3 regions of the Paenibacillus sp. FSL H7-0756 genome follow, and region 3 is predicted to be linked to each of the others. Evidence: riboswitches for the same ligand, from Rfam matches in the RefSeq annotation. Region 3 holds a riboswitch; each other region holds the start of a gene.
What was found. Region 3 has a riboswitch for cyclic di-AMP ahead of NST04_RS18795 (APC family permease). Riboswitches for the same ligand answer to the same signal wherever they lie in the genome.

Region 1 (4,508 bases), on a different contig from region 3:
GTTCTTAATATTAATTATATACAAAAACGGCTAGTTTCGACGCAAATTCCTTGCGGAAATGCAGAAACTTGACAAACGCCAATAATTATTTTCCGAAAGTTCAGAATCGGTGTTTTACAAATATAGAGGCGGGTAAGTAATTTTATAGACAAAAAAAAGCCCTTCTCCAAGATTTCGGCAAAAATCTCGGAAAAGAGCGTTTGGTTACAAAGGATTATTGTACATCATCATTGTCTTGGGAATCCGAAGCTACATTCTTGTAAGCATCTGTACTCATGATTCGTTTGGCGCCAACGTAACGGTTGACGTAATAGCTGTCACTCAGCGAACTGATGGTTACACCACGTGAGGAAGAGGCATGGGCGAATTCGCCGTCACCGACATAAACACCGACATGAGACACGCCTTTACCATTGGTATTAAAGAATACAAGATCGCCCGGTCTCATCTCGTCACGGGACACGGCAGTGCCCATCTGATACTGGGAGCCGGATTGATGGGGCAGGTTAATGCCGATCTTATCAAAAACATACATTGTAAATCCGGAGCAATCAAACCCGTTAGTTGATGTACCGCCGGACACGTATTTGGTTCCGATGGCTTTGTCAATCACTTTATCCATTTTGGAATCCGCGAAAGCGCTTCCTGCTCCGATGGTGAAGATAATGGACAAGCTTAGTACTGCGGCTGCTAGCTTCTTCTTCAAAAGTAAATACCCCTTCCAATGCCTACGAGGTTAGCTTAAGGGTTCGGTTGAAGGTCCCCTATGACCCCTCTTAGAATAGGAGGTCAATTCACCCAAAGTGGTTCCCCCGTTTCCCTAATTCATTAAGGAACTCGGCACGACTGTTGATTAGGATTAGCGGTTCATTCAATACATGACAAAACCTTTGTTAAAAGCGATTCAATAATTACAAAAATGTTACTAAAAGCTCACTGCGATAATTGTAACAAAGACTAATGCGCTTGGCAATCACTTATAACATATTAATGCATCTTTTTTGCTGTTTTTTAGAGTTATAGCCCTTTCAAAAGACTCATATCTATGCGCAGGGATTATTTTATATGATTTTTTCTTTGTTTTTGCAAGAAAATGCTGTTTCAAGGCTGTGGATTCGGGTAAAAGGTAGAATAAGGAAAAGGAAAAACCCGGAAATGATTACGGCAATAATCATCCCGGGCTCGTATAAGTTACATTTAGTTGTTAGAGGCGGAAATATTCGGGGTATGCTTCAAGGGTTCAATCGTAAGCGACAGCTTGGTAGGCTGTTGTGCTCATTACTCGTTTGGCGCCAACGTAACGGTTGGCCCAGTAGGACTGGCTCATCGAACTGATGGTTACACCACGTGAACTTGAGGACTGTGCGAACTTCCCGTTTCCAACATAAATACCGACATGGGACACTCCATTACCCAGGGTATTGAAGAACACGAGATCACCGGAACGCAGATTGCTCTTGGATACACTTGTTCCAACTTTGTACTGTGCTTTGGAGGTACGGGGCAAGGTAAGTCCGACATTTTTAAATACATACTTGGTAAATCCGGAACAGTCGAAGCCGCTGGTGGTTGTGCCCCCGGTTTTATACGATGTTCCAATGGTTTTTGAAATCACAGTATCCATTTTGGAATCTGCGAAGGCACTGCCTGCTCCGAGTGTGAATACCATCACAAGACCTAGTGCTGCTGCGGTGCATTTTTTCTTGAAATTCTGACTAATCAAAAGATGTACTCCTTCCAGGGCCTGCGAGGTTAGCTTAAGGATTCGGTAGAAGGTTCCCCTATGACCCCTCTAAAGCGAGATCAATTCACCCAAAATATGGTTCCCCCACTTCCCGGTGCAGGGAATTCGGCGTTTTGTGCACCAGAACAGTGACTTATCGGCATTGATTAAATTGCAATAGTTACGGAAGATTTTGCTTTAAATATTACAAGTTTGTTACTACTAGTACAGCCATCATTGTATCAGAGGATTTAGCCTTTTGCAAATGCTTTTGTCCTCCGGTTCAAGCAAAAAAGAGTCCTGCTCCCTGATAAGGGGCTGTGACTCTCTTTAGTATGCCGCTTCAGCAGCTTATTATTGCGGAAATGATTTACTGGACCAGAGGTGATACTGGGCAGCGATTCCCCACATATTGAACAGCGTGGAGGGCAGCGGAGCTGCCTGGCGGAGCATAAGTGCCGGCAATCCGGGATAGAACAGAGCAGAGGCGCTGCAGAGCAGAATTACGGCCAGGCTTCCCGCCCCCAGAATGACGGAAATACCGATCGAAGGCATCAGCACCTTCAGGCAGATTAGCAGCGAGGAGAACATGCCGGTACCTGCGGTATAGCCGAACTGCATATAGAGCAGAAGCTTGCGGACAAGGAAGAGATAGAGCAGCCAGCCCATTACATAAGGCACCAGCCTGAGCAGGAGCTGTACATCGAGAACGCCGCTGAGCAGATGACGGTACATACGCGGAAGCAGCCAATAGAGCGGCAGGAGGGTTAGCGCCCATTCAGCGAGGCTGAACATCAGCACCGGCAGCCCATATTTTCTCATTCCGGGAAAAAAGAACAGTCCCCGCGCTCCGTCGCGCTCCTGGTGAAGCTCGTGCAGCAGCCCTGCACGGATAAAGGGAGTCACCAGCAGCCTTAGCACTGTCAGCGCCAGCAGCATCCATAGCCAGTGCTGGACGGCAGGGTCGGTGTGCAGCGCGGTCTTCCCTTCGATATAATACAGCAGCCTGCCTATTCCGCTGCCGCCGGCATTTGCATCCGGGTAGCGGAGCAGGACAGGGACAACCGCGCTTTTAATGAATTTGTACAGGAAATATCCCCAGAACAGCCGGTAGATAAATAGCAGAATCAGTATATAGAACTGCTCTTTCATGCTGATCCAACCGCGGGCAATTGAACTTTTCACCATTCCTTCACCTCACCAGACAAGAGTTCCGAGCAGGGTTTCAAGCAGAGCAGATGCGCTAAGCGTCCAGCGGGAGAGTGTACGCGGCTCGAGCTCCGCCATTCTGAAATTATTTAGATGCCTGCTCTCCAGCAGAATGGAATGCCCCGGATCGATCTCTGCGGAGACCAGCGGCGCTTTATATGCTAACTCAAAGGAGGTTGCCTTACCCTCGCCATTCCAGTATTGCTGCACAGTGTACCCGTCTGCGAAGGTGAATTTAACGGGAACATCGGGGTACAGGCTGCCCTTATTGCTTACATCGACCACAGCGCTATAGCGGCTGCCCCCGCCATCGCTGTTGTCCGGTTTGACCGTGAGCCTGATATCATCAACTGCGAAGTCGGGTGCACCCCCGCTATAGACATACCGTTCAAAATAAGTCTGCCAGGATTGCTTGGTCACTTTCTCCACAACCTTCTGGAAGTCGGCGGTGGACGGATGCTGGAAGCGGTATTTGCGGGCATAAGCGGCGAGGATGGCATCCATATTCTTGGTCCCCGCGATCCGTTCGATATCCTTCAGCACCAGCTTGCCGCGAATGTACACATTGCGTGTGTAGGCATCATCACCAGTATATTTCCAGGTCTCCAGCTTAAGGGGCTGTGAGGAGGACACCAGGCTGGACTGCAGCGGGAGGCTAGAGACAACACCATATTCCTGTTCCATCAGCCGGTCTTCGGCATAAGAGGTAAAGCTCTCATCAAGCCAGGCTTCTTCGAATTCATTACTGGCCACCAGACCGTAGAAATACTGGTGCCCGATCTCGTGGATGATTGTGCGCTCCAGGGAAGTGCCTGGTGAAGTATCCGTGGCGCCGAAGGCGGTAATCAGGGTCGGATACTCCATTCCTCCGGCTCCGTTGCCGGACTCCGGCGGGACAACAATCGACAAGGTTGAGTAGGGATAAGGGCCGTACCACTTGCTGAATGCCGTCAGTGCAGCCTCAGCCGCCTGGAAGTAACGTTCCTGTAGATGCTTGTGCAGCGGGTCCAAATAGAGCTTAATCTTCACCCCGGGCACCTGCGGGGCGGAGAAAGCCTTCTCCGCAACCACGAAATCAGGCGATGCCGCCCAGGCGAAGTCGTGGACGTCATCTGCATAGAATTGATAGATCTTGCGCCCCTTTACAACCTTGGCGTCCCTCACCGGAAACCCGGTTGCGGCGACCTTATACTCGGGCGGGACAGAAATCGCTACATTGTAAATCCCAAAATCACTGTAGAACTCGGAGTTACCGTGGTATTGATGCAGGTTCCAGCCTTCTTCCTTGAGTCCTCTTCTGCCGGCAGGCTCGTAGACGCTAAGCTTCGGAAACCACTGGCCGGCCATCACGAAGTCGTCAGCGGTTCCCATCCGGGCGAAAATTTTGGGCAGCTTGACCTCAAATTTAAGCCTTACCGTCACGCTCTCACCGCCGTTCACCGGCTGCGGCAGATGGACCTTGAGCAGTGTTCTGTCATTGACATTGCCGTCGTCCGGCTGCACGTATTGTGTGCGCTGCATCAGCGAGACACCCTCGGAGGTCCGTAAATCTGTCAGCGTAATGCTCCCGTAACCT
Region 2 (4,508 bases), on a different contig from region 3:
CACTATTATCTGGCGACTGATCAATACTATGGAGTTCCAGCGACTGCGGCGCATCCGGCAGCTGGGCACCTCCTATTTGACCTTTCACGGGGCGGAACACAGCCGGTTCTCCCATTCTCTGGGGGTATATGAGATTACGCGGAGGATTATTTCCCAGTTTGAACGGAGCGGCTACAAGGATTGGATGCCAGAGGAGAGACTGCTTACCCTGTGTGCGGCATTGCTGCATGATTTGGGGCATGGCCCCTTTTCCCATTCTATAGAAGAAGCTTTCGAAATGGATCATGAAGACTGGACCTGCCGTATCATTCTGGAGGATACTGAGATCACTGCTATTCTGCGTGATGTGGCTGAAGATTTCCCCGGTAAAGTGGCCTCGGTCATCTCCAAAACCTATGAACATGAAATTGTTGTCAATTTGGTGTCGGGACCGCTCGATGCTGACCGGATGGATTATCTGCTCCGGGATGCATATTATACAGGGGTGAATTATGGAACCATAGACATCGACCGGATTCTGCGGATGTTGCGTCCTTATGACGGCCGGGTGGTTGTGAAGGAATCGGGGATGCATGCGATTGAGGATTATCTGATGTCGCGGTATCAGATGTACTGGCAGGTCTATTTCCATCCGGTAACCCGCAGCTCGGAGATTATTCTCAGACAGATTCTCCGCCGGGCCAAGGAGCTGGTGCAGCAGCAGCATGCCTTCCGCTTCATGATCGAGCCCTTAAGCGATCTGTTCAGCGGAGAGGTAACGGTAGGGCAGTATCTGCTGCTGGATGAAGCCTTGATGCAGACTGCCTTCATGCAGTGGACGCTTGAGGAGGATGCCATCCTGAGCGACTTGTGCAGCCGGTTTATCCATCGTAAACTGTATAAATATGTGGAGATGGAGCATTTGGATTCTGACATGATTGGCGAAATCCGCCGCAGCTTCGCCGGTGCGGGACTCCGGCCCGATTATGACCTGGAAATTGATTATCCCACCGATCTTCCCTATGATGTATTCCGTCCGGGAGACGGCTTTGACAGCAAGCAGATCCTGCTTCTGGACAAGCATGAGCGGCTGAGGGAAATCTCCGAGGTCTCGGATATTGTACGCTCCATCAGCGGTATTCACCGCGGCAGACACCATCTGTATTTTCCGCAGGACAGGCTGCAGAAAGCCCTTCCACAGCTGCCGCCATCCATCGCAGAGATTTTTGCCAAATAACCAATCAAGCTTGGAATTATAGATACAATAACAGGCCGAAAGGATGTAATGTAATGCAGTTATTCGACACCCATACCCATCTCGATGCTCCACAATTCGACGAAGACCGCGAAGAGGTCATTGCCAGGGCACTGGAAGCCGGCGTCAGCAAGATGATCAACATTGGCTTTAACCGGGACACGATACCGACCACCATGCAGCTTGCCGAGAAATATGATTATATTTATGCAGCTGTTGGCTGGCATCCCCAGGATGCCATCACGATGAAGGACGGAGACCTGGAATGGATCGCTTCCTTATGCGCTCATCCCAAGGTGGTTGCCATCGGTGAGATCGGGCTGGATTACTACTGGGACACCTCTCCTAAGGATGTACAGCATGAAGTATTCCGCAAGCAGATCGGGCTGGCCCGTGAGCTGAAGATGCCGATCTGTATTCATAACCGCGATGCTCATGAAGATGTGATCCGCATCCTCCGCGAGGAGAAGGCGGGCGAGGTTGGCGGTGTAATGCACTCCTTCTCCGGCAGCTGGGAAAGTGCCAAGATGTGTCTTGATTTGGGCTTCCATCTTTCTTTTGGAGGACCGGTTACGTTCAAGAATGCACGGGTGCCTAAAGAGGTGCTTGCCCAGACTCCGCTGGACCGGCTGTTGATCGAAACCGACTCCCCTTATCTGACTCCGCACCCCTTCCGGGGCAAGCGAAATGAGACCGCTCATGTGAGGCTGGTAGCGGAGGCGGCCGCGGCAATAAAAGGGATTGAATTACAGGAATTGGCGGAAATTACGTATGCGAACGCACTGGAACGATTTGGTATACTCTGAAAACGGGAGTAAATGCGGTGAAAAATGAAGTATAGCGGATATATTAAACTTTTATAACGGAAAAACGGTCGATTATTACAATATTTTAATCATTTTTTTACGTAAACGTGGTTGAATCGTCCTTTACAACATGTATCAAAACAGGATATCATCTTTTCAGTGCAGTGAGCTGTTGTAACTGTGACAGTCACTAATTTCATGGATCGTCTCGCTGAGTCTCCGGATATGGAGAATGGGGGAACCAATAATGCTCTGCCGCATGAACGTAGTACAAATGCAGAATTGCCGCAGGCATTGTTTGATTTCTTTACGTGGTCTTGGGGTGAATTTGAGGGCAACCGCCGTGAGCGGGTGACCTGAGATAGGGCGTCTCTCTTATGTCCGAACCCGACAGCTAACCCCGTAAGCGCAAGTAAGAGAGGAAACCTCGTGCATAAGCATTCCGACGTATTCGATACCGGGAAGCCACGAAAGAGTCCTCTATGAACTCTTTTTTAGGCTTCTTTTGTTTTGAATAATGAGAATGCTCCCGGCATACTGTTATATAACAGATCTCCGGAGTAACTATGCCGAGCAGGCGATCCATGAGCAGGAAACGCTGAAGCAAGTGCGGGCGTATCCTGTTGCAAACTCAAACCTAGTTTCGTCAGAAGTGATACAGTCTACCTTGATATAACTTGGACGACGGGGCTATGTAAGGAGGATGGAAAGAGTGGGCGTATTCCAACCAGAGGTATCCCATGATTCGCAATCATCCAGCAGGTCTTTCGCATTACGGTTGAAGCAAGTAAATCCCCGCGTAGTTTTACTTGCCGGTGTGGCATCGATTGTTATCGCACTGTTAATACTGCTGTACGTACACGGTCAGAGCAAGAAAGAAATTACTCTAGTAATAGACGGACAGGTACAGACACTGGAGACGCGGGAAACGCTGTTCAGTGATGTGCTGGCTAAGGAACAGATTTCGCTGCAGGCGCATGATGAATTATCTATTGGCCTTAGTGATGAAATAAAAGACGGCGACCGTATCGTGATTAACACTGCGCAAAAGTTCGCTCTTACCGTAGACGGAAAGACCGAGACGTTATTTACGACCGAGGATACCATTGGTCAGGCCATCGGCAAGCTGGGCTACAGCCTCGAAGGCTTAGACAAGATTTACCCTTCGCTAGAAACCGCAGTATCTGCAGACATGGAAATCAAAATTGTCCGGATTAACAAGCATGTGGTTCAACGGACAACTAATTTGCCTTTCCGGGTCATTAAGACAGCAGACCCCTCATTGACTAAGGGAACCGTAAGAGTAGCGCAGGCAGGTAAGCCTGGCGTAATGATCCAGCACATCGAGAAGATCTATCAAGATGGCGAGCTGGCATCCATGCGCATGATCGGCAAGGAAGTACAGACGGTTACCAAGGACAAAGTCATTGCCATTGGAACCAAGCCGCTTCCTAAGCCCGTTGTAGTTACTGCCAAAGTCTCCAAACCTGTAACAACCTCCAAGTCATCTAAAGCCAGCGCAAAGGCCAGCAATGTTACCAGTAAGGCTGGTGTGGATTTTGAGTACAAAAGAATGATCAAAAACGTATCCATGACTGCGTATTCGTCGCAGGAACCGGGTATTGGAACACGTACTGCCTCCGGCACACGCGTAACGGAAGGCCGCACTATAGCTGTAGATCCTAGTGTTATACCAATTGGCTGGTGGGTGTACATTGAAGGATTAGGGTTTCGCCGAGCAGAGGATACCGGCGGTGCCATCAAAGGCAACAAGGTGGATGTCTATTACGATTCACTGAGTCATGCCCGTAATTTCGGCCGCAAGTCGCGCACACTTTATGTGATCGGACCTGTGAAGCCGGAGCTGAACTAAACGTAATGCCTTTTGCAAATTAGCGGTTAATACGATATAGTGAGGGAAGCACTTACGGAATTTTTGAGAGCTGCCGCTCATCACTTATACATTCTTTAGCCAAAAAGAAGGGGAGCGAATCCTCTTCTTTTTGCGTTCTGGAGTAAGGAGTAAAAATATTTATGATTAAAGAGCTAATTGTAGTTGAAGGGAAAAGCGATACCGTTGCCGTTAAGCGGGCGGTAGAGGCCGATACGATTGAAACCGGGGGTTCGGCAGTGGATAGCAGGGTCATTGCCAAGATCAGGCTGGCCATGGAGCGCCGGGGTGTAATCATTCTTACCGACCCGGATCATGCCGGAGAGCGAATCCGCAAAATTGTTGCGGCCAAGGTGCCGGGCTGCAAGCATGCCTTCATCCCGGAGAAGGATGCCACCCGCAAAGGCGATATCGGAATAGAGAATGCTTCGCCTGAAGCTATCCGCCATGCGCTGGAGCACGTACATACCTCCTTCGAGGGGGCACCGGCTATCATCGGGCTGGATGAGCTTATGACCGCAGGTCTAATGGTGCATCCCCGGGCGGCTGAGCGCAGAATGCAGCTTGGCAATCTGCT
Region 3 (4,508 bases):
TAGGGAAATATAAATGATTATGATTCTCATTATCGCAAATATATGAATATTGTTCAACTTAAAAAAGAGGCAGGCTTCTATATCCTGAGGACATAAAAGCCTGCACATTTCTCCGGCCGGTAAAGAACCTATTTGACAAAACTGCTCAGAATATCATCGATGGTCTTAGAATTGGCTATAGGACCGCTGTAAAGCCAGCTGGTATCTTTGCCGAATTCATGAACATTCCCTGCCTTAACGGCTGGAATTCCCTTCCAGACCGCCCCATCTGTAATTTCTGCTCCGTCCGCCTTATCACTGTTCACCAGAATGATATGCTCTGCAGTCAGCTCTGACAATTTCTCAAGTGAAATCGGGTTCCACGGTGCTCTGGACTCCGCAGGAATATCGGTCACGAGATTCGGGAGCTTCACTCCAAGATCGCCATATAATACTGCACCGCTGCTGCGGGTCTCGTCCACGATGAAGAAATTCTTGGACACCAGCCACAGAACAGCTACCGAATCATCACCAATTGCCGCTGACACAGCCGCTTTGGCCGAAGCCGCTTTCTGGTCATAGTCTGCAATAGCCTTCTCAGCTTCTGGTGTTTTATTAAGCAGCTCACCGATTTTGAGCGTAGCCGCGCGCCAGTCACTGCTGACTTCGTCGCCCAGTACATAGGTTGGTGCGATTTTGTTCAGCTGGTCATAAAGACCGTTCTGAACCGAGCCTTCCGACTGGACGATGTGGAAATCAGGAGTGAAGCTGGTGACGGCTTCCAGCGGCAGGTCATAGCTGATCGGCGGAACATCCTTAAGCTCAGCATCGAGGTATTTCTGAGTACCATTCTTCGTAGACCATTGGGCAACCGGAGTCACGCCGAGTGCTACCAGATAATCTTCCAGATAAGAAGCAATGACACGCTGTGGGTTAGCGGGAACAGTCACCTTATGCCCCATCGCATCCGTTACGGTCTTCTCCACCGCAGGTGCGGCAGTTGCTGCAGGCACCGCAGTGGCATCCGCAGTGGCATCCGCAGTGGCTTCCACGGTTGCTGCAGGTGCAGTGCTTGCTCCACCGTTACTGCCTGCATTGCTATTATTATTTCCGCAAGCGGATAGCAGCAGTGTTGTAGTCATAAGTCCGGCCACCGCCAGCTTCCCGCTTCTTGATCCTTGCAGGTTGAACGAAAACATTGAATACCCCTCCTGTATGTTACCCTCATGATTGGCAAAAGCTCTGTTACTTTCTTCTTGTCTATACTGATGATATTGATTCTCATTCTCTATGTCAACCAATAACTTATAGTAACGGCAAAACGGCCGCCTCCGCAATAAGCAGAAACAGCCGTCTTCCTATAATCCTCTATATTATTTATGCAAATGGAAAGGAACCGTGGCGATGACAATGTCCTTCTGATTCATTAAATAAGAGCGGATGAACAAGCTGGTCTGATTATGCAGCACTGCCTGCCACCAATGCTTGGTCACGAATTGCGGAATCAGGACAGTAATATGATCCGTTGAAGAGGTCTTCCACTCTACTGTATCGATGAACTTCACCAGCGGGCGGATAATACTGCGGTAACGGGAGCGCAGGACGATCAGGCGAACTCCGGGGTTCCACTCCTCCCACTTTTGCTCCATCTTGTGAATCTCTTCTTCATCGAAGCCTACATATACAGCGACCACATTATCGGTCAAAGACTTCGCATAGCTGATCGAATGCAGTACAGCGCGGGTCACACCGGCGACAGGAACGACTACGGTGCTTCCTTTGATACAAGGCTTATCTGTTGCCGGACAGATTCGCAGCTGATCGGCAATATTCATATAATGGCGGTGAATCCGGTGGAACACGATAATGACGACCGGCAGGAAGATGAAAGCCATCCACACGCTGGAGAATTTGGTGATGATGAAGATCATGGTGATCGTTAATGTAGTTAGCATCCCGACCGTATTCACGGCGAACTTGCTCTGCCAGCCTTGCGGCTTCGTTCTGTACCATTGGACCATCATGCCAAGCTGCGATAGCGTGAACGGAATGAATACCCCTACTGCATATAATGGAATAAGTCCTTCTGTATTCCCGTGAAACGCCGCTACCAGCACTGCCGACATGACGCCGAGGAAAATAATACCGTTGGAGAAGCCGAGCCGGTCGCCGCGCACCATGAAGGCATGGGGCAGATATTTGTCTTTGGCGAACATGAACGCCAGCAGCGGGAAGGCTGAGTATGCCGTATTGGCTGCCAGGAACAGGATAACCGCCGTAATCCCCTGAATGAAGAAGTACAGCCCGCCCCGGCCGAAGGTAGACTCGGTAATCTGTGAGACCACGGTAGCCTTCTCATCAGGCATGATGCCGTACCAGTAAGCGAGCAGCGTAATGCCTGTGAACATCACCCCGAGAATGAGGCCCATGAGCATCAGCGTTTTGGCTGCATTTTTCTCCGCCGGCGCTTTGAAGTTTGGAATGGCATTGGAGACAGCCTCAACCCCGGTCAGAGCCGAACAGCCGGAGCTGAATGCCTTCAGCAGCAGAAACATACTCACGTTCGACACCGCCGAGCCAATCTCAGGAACCTGGGCATGAGCCCCGCCGGTTACATATTTGAAAATCCCTGTGATAATCAGCACGAAGATGGAGACGACGAACAGATAGACCGGGATAGCGATGAACGAAGCCGATTCGGTCACCCCGCGCAGGTTAACAATCGTTAAGAGCAAGATAACAGATACCGCTATGAGGACACTATGATTATGCAGATTTGGAAAAGCTGAAGTGATCGCATCCGTCCCCGCCGAGGCGCTTACCGCCACCGTCAGAATGTAATCCACCAGCAGAGAGCCGCCGGCCAATAAGCCGGTATGCACCCCCAGATTGCTTTTGGCGACAATGTACGCGCCCCCGCCCTGGGGATAAGCGAAGATCGTCTGCCGGTAGGATAAAATCAAAATAGCCAGCAGGCCCAATACGGCTAATGCAATTGGCAATGAGTACCAGATGGCGGTGAACCCGGCGGCCACCAGTACGATTAGAATTTGTTCTGTTCCGTAGGCTACAGACGAGAGCGCATCAGAAGACAGGACAGCCAGTGCTTTCACCTTGGATAACTTTTCATGATCGAGTTCGTTCGACTTCATCGGACGCCCGATCAATAGTCGTTTTACCTTGCTTACCATTGTAGTAACAGTTCCTCTCTTGGTTAAGTTGAAACGGGTTTCCCTGCGCTGTTTTCATAAGTGGATTTCATTAATGCAGGCACCAAAATAAGCATACGGAAATGATCCGCATGCCTTAGAGTGCATGGTCATTATCCCACTGCTGGCTTACGAGGTTAGCTGGCGGATTCGGACTGTGGTAGCCCTACGGTTACAGGCCCTGGCGGCCCGCTCCGATTCACCCCTTTTGGCCTTGGCCAAAGTGTGGTTCCCCCGTTTTTCCATCCGGAAAATTCAGCGCATATTCAACTTCTCACAAGGACTAATATTAAGCTACAACGCATCTTCCGTAAAGCGTGGAAACAAATGAAAAAAGAATGAAAAGCACTCAAAACAACCAAATTCATCATCCGGTATGTCTTGATCTTTCATTCTCTTTCATTATCCCTTTAACACGTGATTTTACAGGGTTTTTGTATAATATTTTTTGCTAAAATTAAGGGCATTCTCTTCTCTTCCTTCTGCCGTCAGCTACTTACTCTGCAGGCTCCTCTTTGCGTCCTGTCCAGAGCAGAATGGAGATTAAGGCAAAGGCTATAAGTGCAAGCAGAGGGACCGTTACAAATCCGAACCAATTCAGATAATCCTTGTTGCACGGTACGCCAATGGTGCAGGGAAGCACCTTGCTGAGCGCCGGAATTTTCTGCTCTGCATAGTGATAAATAGAGATGCAGCCGCCGATCAGACTAAGAGGAAGCACATAAGGAATGATCCGCTTGTCCGCCCGGTAGGTGGCGATCCCCAGCAGGAACAGCTGCGGGTACATGAAGATCCGCTGGAACCAGCACAGCTTGCACGGCTCGTAATGCAGGACCTCACTGAGATACAGGCTGCCCGCTACAGCTACCACACAGACGAACCAGGCCAAGTAGAGACAATTACGCCGGCAGAAGGCAGAGAAGGCGGTCATTGGGCGGCCCCTGCTCCCGCTGCTGCTGTTGCTGCCTGAATCTGGGCGTCAATCGCCTCCATATTGAAGGGCTCGTTCACCTTGATGCCGTTCACGTACAAGGATGGCGTATTCGTTACGCCCGTATCGGAGCCAAGCTGAATATCCCGGTCCAGTTCCTTCGCATAGGTGCGGTCATCAATATCCTTGCGCAGCAGGTCATAATCCACCGGCAGCTCCAGCTGCTTGGCGAGACTCACCATGAAGTCGGGCGTAGCCCACTCCTTGTCTTCATTCCCCTGGTTGGCATAGATCGCATCGAAGTATTTCCAGAACGCTTCCTGGTTCTGATGATACACCGATAGCGCTGCCAGGGAGGCCGTTCTGGAATCCTTGCCGATGAAGGCCAG

Region 1: another riboswitch for cyclic di-AMP. It lies ahead of NST04_RS03085 (C40 family peptidase); the one in region 3 lies ahead of NST04_RS18795 (APC family permease).
Region 2: another riboswitch for cyclic di-AMP. It lies ahead of NST04_RS03440 (3D domain-containing protein); the one in region 3 lies ahead of NST04_RS18795 (APC family permease).

Annotation. Positions count from the first base shown of each region.
Region 1 covers NZ_JBBOVT010000001.1:704,727-709,234, reverse strand. The annotation lists gene NST04_RS03090 (C40 family peptidase) at 215-706, opposite strand; cyclic di-AMP (ydaO/yuaA leader) riboswitch at 711-853, opposite strand; gene NST04_RS03085 (C40 family peptidase) at 1,241-1,669, opposite strand; cyclic di-AMP (ydaO/yuaA leader) riboswitch at 1,727-1,865, opposite strand; gene NST04_RS03080 (hypothetical protein) at 2,078-2,911, opposite strand; gene NST04_RS03075 (M1 family aminopeptidase) at 2,921-4,508, opposite strand, start outside.
Region 2 covers NZ_JBBOVT010000001.1:778,254-782,761, reverse strand. The annotation lists gene NST04_RS03450 (HD domain-containing protein) at 1-1,216, shown strand, start outside; gene NST04_RS03445 (TatD family hydrolase) at 1,270-2,040, shown strand; cyclic di-AMP (ydaO/yuaA leader) riboswitch at 2,240-2,464, shown strand; gene NST04_RS03440 (3D domain-containing protein) at 2,753-3,913, shown strand; gene rnmV (ribonuclease M5) at 4,075-4,508, shown strand, end outside.
Region 3 covers NZ_JBBOVT010000002.1:462,988-467,495, reverse strand. The annotation lists gene NST04_RS18800 (ABC transporter substrate-binding protein) at 129-1,178, opposite strand; gene NST04_RS18795 (APC family permease) at 1,353-3,170, opposite strand; cyclic di-AMP (ydaO/yuaA leader) riboswitch at 3,299-3,459, opposite strand; gene NST04_RS18790 (disulfide oxidoreductase) at 3,685-4,119, opposite strand; gene NST04_RS18785 (DsbA family protein) at 4,116-4,508, opposite strand, start outside.